Regions from separate parts of the Priestia sp. P5 genome, predicted to be linked through region 3. Evidence: riboswitches for the same ligand, from Rfam matches in the RefSeq annotation. Region 3 holds a riboswitch; each other region holds the start of a gene.
The links. A riboswitch is a leader RNA that binds a small molecule or an ion and turns the genes downstream of it on or off. The one in region 3 is predicted to bind S-adenosylmethionine.
Positions count from the first base shown of each region.

Region 1 (5,541 bases), on a different contig from region 3:
GGAGCTCGTTTTACGAGCTCCTTTTTGTTTAAGAAGCCTCTATCTAGGTAAATGATAAAGGATGTGTTAAAATACGAAAAAAGCTTAAAATAAAGGGTGGTTGACGAAATGTCATTATTTTTTTATTCATATCCAAAGTGTGGTACGTGCCGAAAAGCAAAGAAGTGGCTGGATGATAACGGAGTAGCGTATGAAGAAATTCATATTGTAGAAAACCCGCCAACAAAAGAGCAGCTGCAATCTTATTATCAGAACAGCGGCTTGGAATTAAAAAAATTCTTTAATACAAGCGGTAAAAAATATCGGGAACTAGAGCTTAAAGATAAAGTAAGCAGTGCGAGTGAAGATGAACTTCTGTCGATTCTTGCGTCAGATGGCATGTTAATTAAGCGTCCGCTGCTAACAGATGGACAAAAAGTAACGCTTGGTTTCAAAGAAGAGCAGTTTGAGGACGTGTGGAAGTAAGTTTTCAAATAGAAAATTTTTACCTTTTACGTTACACTGTTAATAGGAAGTTATTTTAGGTTGTAGAAAGTGTTCTCCACGTTGAAGGCGCTTTTTATATAAACAAATTAAGATACATATTTTGGAGGGATTAAGATGAGTACACCAAAAGATTTGCGTTATTCTGAAGAGCATGAATGGGTAAAAACAGAAGGAGACGTTGTCCGCGTAGGTATTACACATTTCGCTCAAGCTGAGCTTGGAGACATCGTATTCGTTGAACTGCCAGAAGTAGGAGCAACAGTAGAAGCTGACGAGCCGTTTGGCAGCGTTGAATCAGTAAAAACAGTTTCTGAGCTTTATGCACCAATTAGCGGTGAAGTTGTAGCAGTAAACGACAACTTAAGCGATAGCCCTGAGCTTGTTAATGAATCTCCATACGAAGAAGCATGGATGATTACAATCAAACCATCCGATGCTTCTCAAGTAGACAAGCTAATGACAGCAGAGCAATACGAAGAAATGACAAACGAAGGATAATATTCCTCCATAAATTGTCTTTATGAAAAGTTTTTGACTGGACACTCTATTAGTAAACAAGCTAAAGGAGTGTCTTTTTATGTTTGAAAAACAAAAAATGGACGTTACAGATCGCGTTACAGCTAAATTTCATGACGGCGGTATGAAATTATATGTTGATAAGCAGCCAATTGGTGAAGTTAGTTACGGAACAAGCGGCAATGAATACCGTTTTGAAGAAGGATATTCGCAAGAAAATAATAAGTTCTATCAATACGCGGACGTACAAAAACAAGGTGAAACGCAAAAATATACAGACTGCGACGAAGAAGCAGGATGGTGCTAAACAGTGGCAACTGCCGCTGTTTTTCTTGTTTTATGGAAACAATATGGCCTAAACTGCCTTTTAAAAGAGTTCTTTCTTGCAAATTTCTTTTAAAAAACAGGTGAACTGTGATACATTAACGAATATTGTATAGCATAAAGAAATGATGTTACTATACAACTGACGATTATGGGTGATGAAAATGGGGCTAATTGAAATTGAAAAAGTAATTATTGTCGAAGGAAAATCAGATAAAAAGCGTATTCAAGATATCATTCGAGAACCAATTGAAATTATCTGTACAAACGGTACGATTAGTTTATCAAAGCTGGATGAAATTATTGACTGTACGTTTAACAAAGAGGTATACATACTCGTTGACTCTGATGATTCAGGGAATAAGCTGAGAAAACAATTTAAACGAGAGCTTCCGGAAGCAGAGCATCTATATATTGATAAAATGTACCGAGAGGTTGCTGCCGCCCCTAGACATCACATAGCAACAGTATTACTGAGTGCCAATATCGATGTTAATGCAGAATTTTTAACATAAAAGGAATGAGCAACATGCAAGAATGGAGTGAAAAACAGCTTGACGATCAGTTAAAAGAAGGACAAAGAGCGTTTATCTTTTTCCATACCCCTTTTTGCGGGACATGTCAGCTGGCAAAAAAAATGTTAACCGTAGCAGAAGCGATGCTGCCCGGTGTGACCATCGGAATGAGCAATTTAAATTATATGCCTTCAAAAGCAGAAGCATTTTCAATTGAAAGTGTACCTTGTTTGATTGAAGTGAAAAATGGCGAAATGGTAAAAAAACTCTATGCCTTTCATTCCATCGAGCACGTACTTGAAGAGCTTCGATAATCAAACGTTTGTTTAAAATGAAGAAATGGAACGAGAGCAAACCGTTGGGGCTGTTGAAATCTTGGGATATTATCCCAAGAACAAAATCTGTTGACAGCCTATCTGACACATGCTAAAATCACACTCATGAATGTTCATAAATGAATGAATATTTCCTAAAAACAAAATAATTGTTGCGAACTCTTATCAAGAGAGGTGGAGGGACTGAGCCCTGTGAAACCCGGCAACCGTCAGACTAACTGAAATGGTGCCAATTCCTGCAAAGCTATGCGCTTTGAAAGATGAGAGAAAGGATTAAATATCGAGCCTTTCTGTCATGCGCAGAGAGGCTTTTTTAATGGGGAAAATTGTTTTACGGCTTTTTTATCCTATAGGGCAACCTAACATAATTAAGTTTTTACTAAAGAAGGTGAAGAAATATGATTACATTAACAGGCGTTACAAAAATTTATCAGGCTAAAAGCGGTCAAGTAACAGCTGTTGATAATGTGAATCTAACCGTTAACCAAGGCGAAATTTACGGAATCATTGGTTACAGCGGAGCGGGGAAAAGTTCTTTAATTCGCTTGCTAAACGGGTTAGAAACACCAACGACAGGAACGGTCGAAGTAGCAGGTAATGATATTGGAAAAATTAAAGGCGGAAAACTCAGAAAAGCTAGACAAGAAATTAGTATGGTATTTCAGCACTTTAATATCTTGTGGTCGCGTACGGTGCGAGAAAATATTGCCTTTCCGTTAGAAATAGCAGGGATCTCAAAAGAAAAAAGAATGAAACGAGTAGACGAGCTTATCAAGCTAGTCGGGCTTGAAGGGCGTGAAAATGCTTATCCATCCCAGCTTAGCGGTGGACAGAAGCAGCGTGTTGGTATTGCTCGAGCGCTAGCCAATAACCCAAAAGTATTGCTGTGTGATGAAGCAACATCAGCGCTTGATCCTCAAACGACAGATTCCATTTTAGATCTGTTAGTAGATATTAATGAGAAGCTAGGGTTAACCATTGTACTCATTACTCATGAAATGCACGTTATTCGTAAAATTTGTCATCGAGTAGCCGTTATGGAAAATGGGGCAGTGGTAGAAGAAGGACAGGTGTTAGAAGTATTCAGAAAACCTAAGCAGCCGATTACAAAGCGATTCGTTCAACAAATTTCTGAACCAGAAGAAACGTTTGAAACAATTGAACAAGTAAAAGAGCTGTATCCAAGCGGGCAAATTATTCAGCTGACGTTTGTTGGCGGAAAAGCAGAGCAACCGCTCATTACAACGATTTTAAAACAGTTTGATGTAACGATTAATATTTTGCAAGGAAAGATTTCGCATACACAAACAGGTTCATACGGAACGTTGTTCGTTCATTTAGACGGAGAATTAACAGAAGTTGAAAAAGTCATTGCATACATTCATGAGCAGCAGGTAGAAGTGGAGGTAATGACAAATGCTTGAGAAACTATTTCCAAACGTTATTTTAGATGATTTTATTCAAGCGACAAATGAAACACTATATATGACGGCTATTTCAGTTATAGCCACGTTTGTTCTAGGTATTTTATTGGGCTTGCTTTTATTTTTAACGTCCAAAGGACAGCTTTGGCAAAACAAACCTTTATATGCCATTGTGTCAGCAGTTGTAAATATCTTTCGTTCCATTCCATTCATTATTTTAATTGTTTTACTGATTCCATTTACCAAAGCATTGGTAGGGAGTATTTTAGGCGCTAATGCAGCGTTACCTGCTTTAATTGTTGGAGCAGCACCATTTTATGCGCGTCTTGTAGAAATTGGTCTGCGCGAAATTGATAAAGGTGTTATTGAAGCTGCTAAATCAATGGGAGCAACAACAAGCACTATTATCTTTAAAGTGCTGTTACCTGAATCGCTGCCAGCGTTAATTTCTGGTTTGACGGTGACGACGATTGCGTTAGTCGGCTATACGGCAATGGCGGGTGTGATTGGAGCTGGAGGTCTTGGTAATCTTGCATATTTAGAAGGATTCCAGCGCAGTCATAATGATGTAACGCTAGCTGCTACGATCTTAATTTTGATTATTGTATTTATTATCCAACTTATTGGAGATGCGATTACTGCAAAAATTGATAAAAGATAAAGGGAGGATTATTTATTATGAAAAAATGGCTTTCGGCTATAGCATTAACATCTGCGCTAGTAGTAGGATTAGCTGCGTGTGGATCTAACAATGGATCAAAAGATGAAAAGAAAATTGTTGTGGGTGCCTCTAATACGCCTCATGCTGAAATTTTAGAACAAGCAAAACCGATTTTAGAAAAACAGGGAATCGACTTGGAAATTAAAAAATTCCAAGATTACATCTTACCGAACACAGCTCTTGCAAACAATGAAATTGATGCAAACTACTTCCAGCACGTTCCTTATATGAATTCAGTGCTAAAAGATCACAAGGGTGAAAAAGGGTATGATTTTGTAAGTGCCGGTGCCATTCACATTGAACCAATCGGTATCTACTCTAAAAAATACAAAAGCTTAAAAGATCTTCCGAAAAATGGCACAGTTATTATGCGTGATGCAGTAGCAGAGCAAGGACGTATTTTATCGATTTTTGAAAAAGCTGGCGTAATCAAATTAAAACCAGGCGTAAAGAAAACAGATGCACAAATTAAAGATATCGTAGAAAACCCGAAGAATTTAAAATTTAAAGCCGATGTTGAAGGCGGATTGCTACCTCAGATGTACAAAAATAATGAAGGTGACGCTGTTGTTATCAATGCTAACTATGCTATCGATGCTGGTTTAGATCCAGTAAAAGATCCAATCGCAGTGGAAAGCAAAGAAAATAACCCTTATGCAAACATCATTACGGTTCACAAAGGCGACGAAAATAAAGATACAGTGAAAGCTTTAGTGAAAGTTCTTCACTCTAAAGAAATTCAAGACTACATTAAAGAAAAATACAAAGGCGGAGTACTGCCGGTAAATAAATAATAGAAGAAAAGCGCTTGCCCAGTCTGGGCAAGTGCTTTTTTTGTATGTGGGAAAACGAATAACTCTTATTTTTCTCACGCATACTAACCGTGAAAACTTTACTGATGATGGGAGCTGACGTTATGCAGCAAGAAGCACGTCATTCAACTGAGCAAGCACTTCATGATTATAAAATGGGTGTTGGGAAATTTAGCGAAAAATTGCCGGAAGTAACAAAAACGTTTAATGCGTTTACTGAAGCATGTTTTGGAGAAGGTTCTCTTTCTAAAAAAGAAAAGCAGTTGATCGCGTTAGGAATCAGCGTAGTAGCTCAAGACGAGTACTGTATGATTTATCATACAAAAGGCTGCATTGATCAAGGTGCAACTGAGCAAGAAATTTTAGAAGCATGCGGAGTGTCAGCAGCATTTGGCGGAGGCGCAGCGA
Region 1 is NZ_JAKWFJ010000003.1:62,541-68,081, reverse strand. It holds gene MMB69_RS21920 (arsenate reductase family protein) at 109-465, shown strand; gene gcvH (glycine cleavage system protein GcvH) at 601-984, shown strand; gene MMB69_RS21910 (YusG family protein) at 1,064-1,309, shown strand; gene MMB69_RS21905 (toprim domain-containing protein) at 1,491-1,841, shown strand; gene MMB69_RS21900 (thioredoxin family protein) at 1,856-2,155, shown strand; SAM riboswitch class I at 2,336-2,443, shown strand; gene MMB69_RS21895 (methionine ABC transporter ATP-binding protein) at 2,575-3,600, shown strand; gene MMB69_RS21890 (methionine ABC transporter permease) at 3,593-4,261, shown strand; gene MMB69_RS21885 (MetQ/NlpA family ABC transporter substrate-binding protein) at 4,279-5,115, shown strand; gene MMB69_RS21880 (carboxymuconolactone decarboxylase family protein) at 5,238-5,541, shown strand, end outside.
Region 1: it holds a riboswitch for S-adenosylmethionine, as region 3 does, so the genes downstream of both, MMB69_RS21895 (methionine ABC transporter ATP-binding protein) here and metK (methionine adenosyltransferase) in region 3, are expected to answer to the same signal.

Region 2 (5,541 bases), on a different contig from region 3:
AGAATGGATTCAACTGCACCTAGACTAACGCCAATTGAAGCTAATTTGACTCCTTGTAAAATATGTCGTGCTACTTTTTCATCCTGTACTTGGAAAGAAATCATAGCTCCGTATCCATTTGCTTGTTCTGAAATCAGTTTGTGGTCTGGATGACTTTTTAAGCCCGGGTAGTATACACGGCTCACTAGAGATTGTTCTTCAAGCCATTTTGCAAACTGCAGCGCTGTTTTTAACTGCTGATCTAAACGAACTTTTAATGTCTTAATTCCCCGAAGCAGTAAAAAACAATCCTGTGGTCCCAAGATAGCACCAAAAGCATTTTGCACAAACTTTACTTCTTCTGCTAACTTTTCATCGCTTACTACAACTAAACCGCCAATGACGTCACTGTGGCCGCTGATATATTTTGTAGCACTATGAATCACAATGTTTACACCAAGGTCAATTGGCTGCTGTAGATAAGGCGTTAAAAACGTGTTATCCACAATTGTAAGAAGATTGCGCTCCTTCGCCAAACTTGCTACTGCTTTAATATCTGTTACCTGTAAAAATGGATTTGAAGGGCTTTCGATATAAATAGCCTTCGTATCTTTTGTGATAGCTTCTTCTACTTTCTCAACCTTCGTTGTATCAACAAAAGTTGTTTTGATACCAAACTTTGAAAATAATCGTGTTAATACACGATATGTCCCGCCGTACGTATCGTGTGAAACTAAAATTTCATCCCCTGATTCAAAAATAGATAACACCGATGAGATAGCAGCCATACCTGATGAAAAAGCAAAACCAGCGTATCCATTTTCTAGCTGAGCAATGGTGTTTTCTAAAGCCTCACGAGTTGGATTTCCTGAACGAGAATAGTCATAACGGCCGTTGTTCGTCTCATCTTCTTGGTTAAATGTAGATACCTGATAAATAGGTACGTTAACCGCTCCAAAATGACCGTCAATTCCTGTATTTGCATGAATTAAGTTCGTACCAAATCTATGTTTATTATTGTTGGTATGCATCAAATGCCTCCTTCAAATCTTTAATTAAATCATCTGCGTGCTCAATTCCAACTGATAGCCGCAGTAAACAGTTTGTTACTCCGACACGATTTCGAATTTCCTCCGGAATATCAGCGTGTGTTTGACGAGCTGGGAATGTCATTAAACTTTCTACGCCTCCTAAGCTTTCTGCAAATGTAATAACTTTGACATTTTCTAAAAGTACTGACACGATGTCAGGGTGTGAGACAGCAAAAGAAATCATGCCTCCAAATCCAGTTGCTTGTTTCTTCATGATTTCATAGCCTGGATGTGTTTCAAGACCAGGGTAATACACTTTTTCCACGAGATCATGAGCAGTAAGCCAATTTGCAATTTTCAGCGCGTTTTCATTATGCTTTTCCATACGAAGCGCTAGCGTTTTAACACCGCGTAATAACAACCAGCTGTCCTGTGGCCCTAAGATTGCCCCAGCTGCATTTTGATAAAAACGAATTTTCTCTCCTAAGCTACTACATCGAGCCACTACAAGACCAGCAACTACATCATTATGACCCCCAATGTATTTGCTTGCACTATGTATTACAATATCTGCTCCAAGCTCTAAAGGACGCTGATAATAAGGGGACATGAAGGTATTGTCAACGATGGTAAGCAAATCATGCTGTTTAGCTAACGCAATTGCTTCTGGCAAATCAGTCACGTGCATCATTGGATTCGTAGGTGTTTCAATAAATAAAGCTTTCGTGTTGGGACGAAGCGCATCTTTTACTTGCTCGAGATGTGCTGTGTTGACGTACGAAACAGTAATTCCTTGCTCTGAAAAGATTTCATTTAGTACTCGGTACGTTCCTCCGTATAAATCCTCTGATACAATTAAATGATCTCCGTTTTTAAATAGTGCTAAAACTGCCATTACACCCGCCATTCCTGAAGCGAATGCTACTCCTACTTCTCCTTTTTCTAAAGCAGCAATTGCTTCTTCCAATGCTGTACGAGTAGGATTTGCCGTACGTGCATAGTCAAATCCTGTACTTTGCCCTAAAGCAGGATGAGCAAATGTTGATGCTTGGTAAATGGGTGTTGTAATAGAACCTGTTGAAGGATCACGACCTACTCCTGAACGAACTAATAAAGTTTCAATTTTCATCTATTTCTCTCCTTCACTCAAAATAAAAAACACTCTTCACAGATGGAAGAGTGTTCGTTTATACACGATTTCTCTCATCTGTTAGAACAATACTGATGTTCCACAGGAATTAGCACCGTTCAAATGAATGTTTCATTTGATGGTTGCCGGGCATCGCAGGGCCAGTCCCTCCGCCACTCTTGATAAGAGTTCTATATAATTGTTGGTGGTTAACGTTTGTTGTTACTAACTTTAATAAAGATTTTCTTTATTGTCAACATAATTTTCTAAAAAATTTAAATCATCTCATTTGTTTATTCAATATACTTGTCTTGCTAAACACATAAAAAAAAGAGACGACAGGGAGGTCTCTTTTTCTAAGGCAAGTGTACAGCTTTTACGTGAGCTAACTTCCAATACATACTTTCTCCATTTGCCGTAATTAGTTCAACAATATTATTAGAAACTTCTTTAAGTACACCAATCTTTTCTGATTGATCCCCTAAATCTAATACGACCAGTTGATTTTCATATTTTTTAAGCTGCTCTTCAAAGTTTCTGACAAAAGGTGCAGAGGCGGGCCTTACTGGGAGCTCTTTGTCACTTAAAGAATAAGGGGTTAACTCATTACTGTAAGGGGTAAGCCATTTCAAATGATGCAGAGAAACAAAGACATTTTTATACACTGGAGAATAAAACACAAGATAATCATTCAGCACGCTTGTGATATAGCCATGCAATGATTTCCCTCCCGTTACATAAATTTCAATAAATTTCCCTTTTGCCTGCTGTAAAATATTCCGATAAGAAATCCGCTGACTTTCTTCTATTAAATTCTCTTCTATTTCACGTAAAACCGTATAGTCTTCTTCCGATACTTCCCGCAAACGATGCATGTGTAAAAGAGGAATATACAAATAATCATGTCCATTATACAAAACCATAATATCTAATCCAAGATCAATAAGTCTGCCAACAAATGTCGTTTTTCCTGAAATATCTAACTCCACAATTTTATTGATATAATGATTCATACTCATTCTGATTCTCCTCCTTTTTCCTATATGATAGAAAAGGTGCTTTATAAGCACCTTTTATGTTCCATTTCATCATGCTTTCCAACGATAATTTTTCGTTTTAATAACTTTCTCAGCCGGTGTTGAAGAGCGTGAACCTGTACGTCCACCCGTGCGGCGTCCTCGAGAACGATCACCTGTGCGTCCACCCGTGCGGCGTCCTGTACGTCCACCTGTGCGGCTTCCCGTACGTTCTCCTGTACGTTCTTCTGTAGACTTCGCAGCTTCAGTCTCTCCATTTTCTTCTGTTTCTTCATTATTATTTTGATTGTTATCGTTTTGCTTAAAAGCCCCTTTTGCTCCTACACAAATGGTTTTAACGTGTCTTGGCTGTAAGCGTAATACTTGATTATTCTGCACAAGTGTAAATGTACCATTTCGGCTTTGTACTAACACGCCCTCTACAGCTTCAGGTCCTCCATTATTGATTGATACCCATTTATGAGAAAGGTGGGCAAAAAGATCGTTAAAGCTTTTGGATTTCATATATTCTGGTTCTTGGCTCACTAAGAGTTCATTTGCAGATTGATTAGCTTGATCTCCATTGTTGTTTTGATATTCACTCACACTCTTAACGTGTTCAGTATTAATATAAATGACACCGTCGTCCTCTGTGAGTAATACTATATAAGCAGATTCAAATGAACCTAAGACATCAAGAAGCTGACCTGCTTTTTTCTCAGGTCCACCTTGATTAACCTGCACATATTTAGTTTTCATTAATGATAAAGTTGTAGCAAAAGTTTTTCCTCGATATAATTCTAGTTCTTCGTTAAACCCTGTAAAGGTTTGCGCTGAATTTGACATAGTATCTTCAGTAATACTCTTTACATGCGCTAAGTTATAATATACAAGGGTATATTCTTGTTGATTATTGTTTTGATTGTTTTGATTGTTTTGGTTTTTTTGGTTGTTTTGGTTGTTATTTTCACCATTATTGTTATTATTGCTTTCTACCGCTAAAATTAAATAATCTGACTGCACGTCAACCAAATAACCTGTTTTAGATTCAGGTCCTCCACGATAAACGGTCACCACTCTTCCTGTTAGGGGTTTGAAGTGAGAAGAATAGCCTTTATCAGGCATTTGTACATTTTGGCTGCGTTTTTGGCTTGATTTTTGGCGTGGATTTTGATTTTGCCCTTGTTCTTGGCCATAGTAATAGTTACTCATTGTTTTTCCTCCTTATTAGTTATCCTTATTGGTCATTCATACTGTATATATACGTATCATGTACAGCTATTGATTTCCTGCATTTGCCTATTATTAGCAAAATCCACTGTTGCCTATAAATTGCCTATAAATCTATCTCTTTTTAAAGAGTCAAAAGGTTATTTTCAATATACGCTGTTCGTTCTTTTATAAAAGACAGCATAAATTCGGGTTCTTTATAAAATTGCTCCAAGTTATCTTTTACGTAAGGATCTTTTAATACATAAGGAGCAATATACTCATGCAGTTGATAAATGATTGGTTTCATGTATTCTATTGTGAATTGATTATTTAGAACATTGTTCATTTTTTGAATATATCGCTTTTTAATGCTGTTCACCGCCAGTAAGCGAGCTGTAAGCGTATTAAATCCTTGTGCGCGGACATAGTCTCCTTCCATTACTTTTCCATTTACATCTCTTCCCCAAGTTGCATCATAATCCCATGGAATCAGTTCGAAGCGTCCGCTTTCATGATTTAGATAGAGGGCATAGTTATGGACAAAACCGTCGTAATTCTGCATACAAATAATACCGACTAGCCAAGATAAATAGCGGTCGACGTTCAAGTACTTCTCAATATTCTGTTCGAATTCTGTATTTGTCCACGTATTAAGATTAAATATAAACTTTTCTAATTTTTCCTCATCCCCTTCTCTTACTGCTTTATCTTCATATCCAGATAACAAAGTTGTTTTCGGCCTTTTATCCAAATCGCTCATCAAAGAAAAATTAGCATCTCCGTCCACTGCATAAAATATGGATCCATCCGCTAAATTTCTTTTTTTCAAAAATAGTTCATCTACCGATTCGAGCTGAAGATATATTCCTTCATTTTTCCCATTAATCTTAAGAGTGACAAACTGAGAGTGAGGAGATAAAACGTCTAAAGAGGAGAAAAAATCGAGGGACAATTTATTGCGCATAAGCGATGGATCTTTGTATTCAGCGTTCAGGTGTATTTCTTTGGCACGCTGAAATATTTTTGGAGAATAAAATTCAATATAATATGACTTTTTCTTCATCTTCCGAATGTGGGAGCCTCTTAGCAGCAAATCAATATCGTAGCGTTTTTTGTTAAACTTCATCGTTGCCTGAACCGCCTCTTCTGACCAAATATCTCTTTGCATTTCCTT
Region 2 is NZ_JAKWFJ010000002.1:816,725-822,265, reverse strand. It holds gene MMB69_RS20950 (trans-sulfuration enzyme family protein) at 1-1,010, opposite strand, end outside; gene MMB69_RS20945 (trans-sulfuration enzyme family protein) at 994-2,139, opposite strand; SAM riboswitch class I at 2,211-2,328, opposite strand; gene MMB69_RS20940 (DUF2642 domain-containing protein) at 2,496-3,158, opposite strand; gene MMB69_RS20935 (spore coat protein) at 3,228-4,367, opposite strand; gene MMB69_RS20930 (CotH kinase family protein) at 4,510-5,541, opposite strand, start outside.
Region 2: it holds a riboswitch for S-adenosylmethionine, as region 3 does, so the genes downstream of both, MMB69_RS20945 (trans-sulfuration enzyme family protein) here and metK (methionine adenosyltransferase) in region 3, are expected to answer to the same signal.

Region 3 (5,541 bases):
CCACCAAAAGAAAACCGAGAAACGGTGAAGAAGTTAACGAAGTGGATGAAAGCGCAATAAAAGATATGCTACGATAGAGAAAACAAGTAGAATAACAGTGAGGAGTGAGAAAAAATGGGGATGCCGCTAGAATTAAATACAATGATTGTGACAAAAGGCAACGAAAAGCGTGTAACGGATAACATTTTTCAAATTGAGAAAAAAGGATATCGCTTGTATCCGTTAGATATTCCATTAAACATTCACAAAACGAAAACTGGAGAATGTATTGGAACTGCTGTTGTGCGTAAGGTAGAAATGGAACAGGAAAAAACCATTGTCACATATGAACTGACAAAATTACACTCGACTAATTAAAAAACCGATCGTCTCTAAGACGATCGGTTTTTTATTAGACTCTAGGTCCGCCTAATGTTGAAATATCAGATGCTACATCATTAAAACGCTTGAAATTAGCTTTGAATTTAGCAGCAAGCTCAGTTGCTTTTTGATTATAAGCTGTTGCATCGTTCCATGCTTTAGAAGGCTGAAGCACTTCATCAGGAACTCCCGGAACATGAGTTGGAATCGATAAACCAAAAATAGCATCTGTTACTGTTTCGGTATTAGCTAGTTCTCCTTCAAGGGCTGCTTGAACCATAGATCGAGTGTAACTTAACTTCATTCGTTCGCCCACGCCGTATTCACCGCCGGTCCATCCAGTATTTACAAGGTAGACATTTACATTATGTTCATCGATTTTCTTTCCTAGCATTTCTGCATAAGTTGTTGGAGCAAGAGGTAAGAAAGGCTCACCAAAGCATGTAGAGAAAGTAGCCTGTGGCGATGTTACGCCGCGCTCTGTTCCAGCTAACTTACTAGTGTATCCGCTCAGAAAATGGTACATCGCTTGTTCTTTTGTAAGCTTGCTGATTGGAGGCAAGACGCCGAAGGCATCAGCAGTTAAAAAGACAATAGCTGTAGGGTGCCCAGCAACGCTTGGCAATACCGTATTATCAATAGAGTCAATTGAATAAGCGGCACGAGTATTCTCTGTTAAACTATTATCATTGTAATCTGCTACTTTCGTATTTTGATTTAACACTACATTTTCCAGTACGGCGCCGAAGCGAATTGCATTGAAAATTTGCGGTTCTTTTTCTTCGGAAAGCTGAATGCACTTCGCGTAGCATCCTCCTTCAATATTAAATACACCAGAGCTTGACCAACCGTGCTCGTCATCTCCGATTAAACGACGGTTTGCATCAGCAGAAAGCGTTGTTTTACCCGTTCCAGATAAACCAAAGAATAATGCAACGTCACCTTCTTCTCCTACGTTAGCAGAACAGTGCATGGATAGAATATTGTTTTGAGGAAGCAAGAAGTTCATCACTGAGAAAATAGATTTTTTCATTTCACCAGCGTATTCAGTTCCTCCAATTAGCACAATACGTCGCTCTAACGAAAGAATAATGAAGGTTTCAGAATTTGTCCCGTCTGTTTCAGGATCAGCTTTGAACGTTGGAGCTGCTACAATTGTAAACGGCTTCACATCATCATTTGTTTTTTGTTCGGCTGAAGGGCGAATGAATAACTGCTGAGCGAATAGGTTGTGCCATGCAAATTCATTAACTACTTGAATTGGTAACTGATACTTTTTATCAGCTCCAGCATATCCATTAAAAACAAAAAGTTCATCCTGCTTCTTTAAGTGGGTTAAGACTTTTTTGTATAGCGCATCGAATCGCTGAGCAGAAATTGGCTGATTGACAGGTCCCCATTCAACCGTTTTTGAAGACACAGCATCGCTTACAATAAATTTATCTAAAGGAGAGCGACCTGTATATTTCCCAGTTTCGACTGACACAGCACCTGTAGAAGTCAGCGTTCCTTCGCGTCGAGCTAGAATTTTTTCAACAAGTTGTGGAACAGATAATTGGTGTTTTGTTGTTTTTAATTGAAGCAAACCATTTAATTCGATAGACATATCAACAGTACTCATGTGCACTACCTTCCTTTTTTAGCTATTATTTATTCATTAATGTTTGAAATTTATAATTAGTATAACACATTTATTTAATTATTCTATACTATTTAACTAAAAATGTTTGTGTATTATAAAAAAATGTACGTTATACCTATTTTAGACACATGTATATGTGCTAGAAGCGAAAAAAGTGAAGCTATTTTAAGTGAAAGCCTCATTTTGATCTGTCTTATTAACCAAACTTAGTAATAATTCTTAATAAGATGTACTATTTCAGAATTTGAGTATGTTACATTAAAACCGATTCAAACATAAAGAGATGATTTCCATTTGAATGTTGTTGACAGTGAAGCGCTTTTTCATGTATTATATGTCCTTGAACGGATACTCTCTTATCCCGAGCTGGTGGAGGGACAGGCCCTATGAAACCCAGCAACCATCGTCATTTTTTTGTGTAGACGATAAGGTGCTAACCTGATGCAAGGGCACAACCTTGATCGATAAGAGTGAAAGGCTTATGTAGAATTTGATACCTTTCCTCGATACAAGGAAAGGTTTTTTTATATTTTTTAACGTGTAATGAAAATAAGGGAATGAGTACCGTATCACAATGTATCGTATTTATAAGGAGGAAAACTGATGTCAACACAACGTCGTCTGTTCACGTCAGAATCTGTTACAGAGGGACATCCCGATAAAATTTGTGACCAAATTTCTGACTCAATTCTTGATGCTATCCTAGCAAAGGATCCAAATGCTCGTGTTGCTTGTGAAACAAGCGTAACAACTGGTTTAGTTTTAGTAAGTGGTGAAATTACAACTTCTACTTACGTGGATATTCCTAAAACAGTTCGTGAAACAATTAAAGGAATTGGCTATACTCGTGCAAAATACGGATTTGATGCTGAAACTTGTGCAGTATTAACATCTATCGACGAGCAGTCAGCTGATATCGCTGCTGGTGTAGACCAGGCGTTAGAAGCACGTGAAGGTCAAATGTCAGATGAAGAAATCGAAGCAATCGGAGCTGGAGACCAAGGGTTAATGTTTGGTTATGCATGTAACGAAACAAAAGAATTAATGCCTCTTCCAATTTCATTAGCTCATAAACTTGCTCGCCGTCTAACAGAAGTACGTAAAGAAGAAATTCTTCCTTACCTTCGCCCGGATGGTAAAACACAAGTAACAGTTGAATATGATGAAAACAACAAACCTGTTCGCATCGATACAATTGTTATTTCAACTCAGCATCACCCAGAAGTAACGTTAGAGCAAATTCAACGTAACTTAAAAGAATATGTTATTAATCCAGTTGTTCCCAACGAGTTAATTGATGAAAATACAAAGTATTTCATTAACCCAACAGGACGTTTCGTAATCGGCGGTCCTCAAGGAGATGCTGGTTTAACTGGTCGTAAAATTATCGTTGATACTTACGGCGGATATGCTCGTCACGGCGGCGGTGCATTCTCTGGTAAGGACGCAACAAAAGTAGACCGTTCAGCAGCTTATGCAGCTCGTTATGTTGCGAAAAACATTGTAGCAGCTGATCTTGCTGATAAATGTGAAGTACAACTAGCATATGCAATTGGTGTTGCACAGCCAGTATCTATTTCAATTGATACATTCGGTACAGGAAAAGTTTCTGAAGAAGTACTAGTAGACGTAGTACGCAAAAACTTTGATCTACGTCCAGCAGGCATCATTAAAATGCTTGATTTACGTCGCCCAATTTATAAGCAAACAGCAGCTTACGGCCACTTTGGTCGTACGGATGTGGAGCTTCCTTGGGAGTTCACAGACAAAGCGGAAGCATTAAAAACTCAAGCTTTAGCTAAATAGTAAAAAAATCTCCGTGAAAACGGAGATTTTTTTATGCCCATTGAATACCTGCAGCAGATTTTTCTACGACACCTTCATATTCTGAAAGCAAATGCTGAAAAATGGCGTCCCATGATTGAGTAAGAGCATATTGTCTCGCTGCATGCCCAAAGTGAAGCCGCTGATGCAAATCATCGAGTAAATCTGTAATAGCCGAACTGAATTCTTCTAAGGAGTGAGGTTTGCAAAGGTAGCCGTTTCGCCCGTGCTGAACCATCTGTTTAACTCCTCCTGCATTTGCTGCCACTACAGGAGTTCCAGAAGCAAGAGACTCCAGCACAACATTTCCGAAGGTTTCTGTTTCTGAAGGAAAAACAAACAAATCAGATGATGAATAGATATGAGCAAGTTGCTTACCTTCAAGGAAGCCTGTAAATGTCATATGCTCAGATGCTTGCTGCTGCATTTGTTCTTTTAAAGGGCCGTCTCCCACAATAACCCAGTGAATTTGATGGCGGATATGATCGGGCAGAGATCGTGCAATTTTTATTAAAAAATCAGCGTTCTTTTCTTTAGCTAATCTTCCTACATACGTTAAAATGTAGGGCTTTTTAATATTATATTTAATACGAATATCAAAGCGGTCATAGTGGGGATGAAATAATCTATGATTTACTCCTCGCGCCCAAATAGCTACGTTGTGAAACCCTTGCTCTTCTAGCTGCTGTTTGGTCACTTCAGAGGGAGCGAATATTTTTTGTACAGGTTTATAAAACCATTTCATATATTTTTGCAGTGGTACACGCATTTTTTCAAGTTCATAGTGAGATAAATAATCATCAAAATTGGTATGATAAGAGCCGACAAGAGGAACACCTAATCTTTTCCCGTAATAGGAGCCGCAAAGCCCCATTGTAAAAGGAGTGGCCAAATGAATAATAGAAGGATTGAATTCCTGCAGCTGCTTTTTAATTTTTAGAACGTTTGGCAATGAAAAGCGGCTGTTTGGATAAAGAAAAAACGGCATGCTGGGCGAACGGTGAACATACGTTGAAAATGACTGATCATGAGCAAATTCTGGAGCAAATACCTGGATGGGAATTTGCTTTGATTTGACGTACTGAGTAAATTGATAAAGTGTTTTAGCAGCTCCGTTAACTTCTGGAGCAAATGTATCCGTAAATAAAGCAATTCTCATTAGTACTCCTCCTATCATTAAGTTAAAAATATGTTCAGTGAAACAGCACCTGAAAAGATGCCCAGTATCAGGCCCACCATGACATCCGTCGGATAGTGCAGACCGAGATAAATTCTTGAAATTCCTACCGTTACTGCAAGAGGCAAAAGAACAGCAGCGAAGGCTGGATAAACAATCATAAGAGGGGTAACCAACGAAAAAATAGCTGTTGTATGCCCAGATGGAAATGAATGATCTTTTAATGGATTTTCTAATACTTTTGTATGTTTTAATTGAATATAAGGTCGTTTTCTCGGATATAGTTTTTTAGCAATGGCCACAGGAATATGACTAACGGCTAGAGAAAACCCACAAGCGTAAGCGACGGATGAAGGATGCAGAAATAGCAGCAAGCACGCTATCACAATGGTAAACGTGGCTCCTCCGGCGTGAGTTAGTAAACGTAAAAATCTATTTAAGTGCTTTCGATCAAAATGTTGGTTTACGCTTTTGAATAATCGGCATTCGGCATCGTATACATACTGAATTAACTTGGCTTTCATAGAGTCGCTCCCTT
Region 3 is NZ_JAKWFJ010000001.1:36,408-41,948, forward strand. It holds gene MMB69_RS00195 (alpha/beta hydrolase family protein) at 1-60, shown strand, start outside; gene MMB69_RS00200 (DUF2584 domain-containing protein) at 115-357, shown strand; gene pckA (phosphoenolpyruvate carboxykinase (ATP)) at 392-1,981, opposite strand; SAM riboswitch class I at 2,356-2,473, shown strand; gene metK (methionine adenosyltransferase) at 2,606-3,808, shown strand; gene MMB69_RS00215 (glycosyltransferase family 4 protein) at 3,840-4,985, opposite strand; gene MMB69_RS00220 (phosphatase PAP2 family protein) at 5,003-5,527, opposite strand.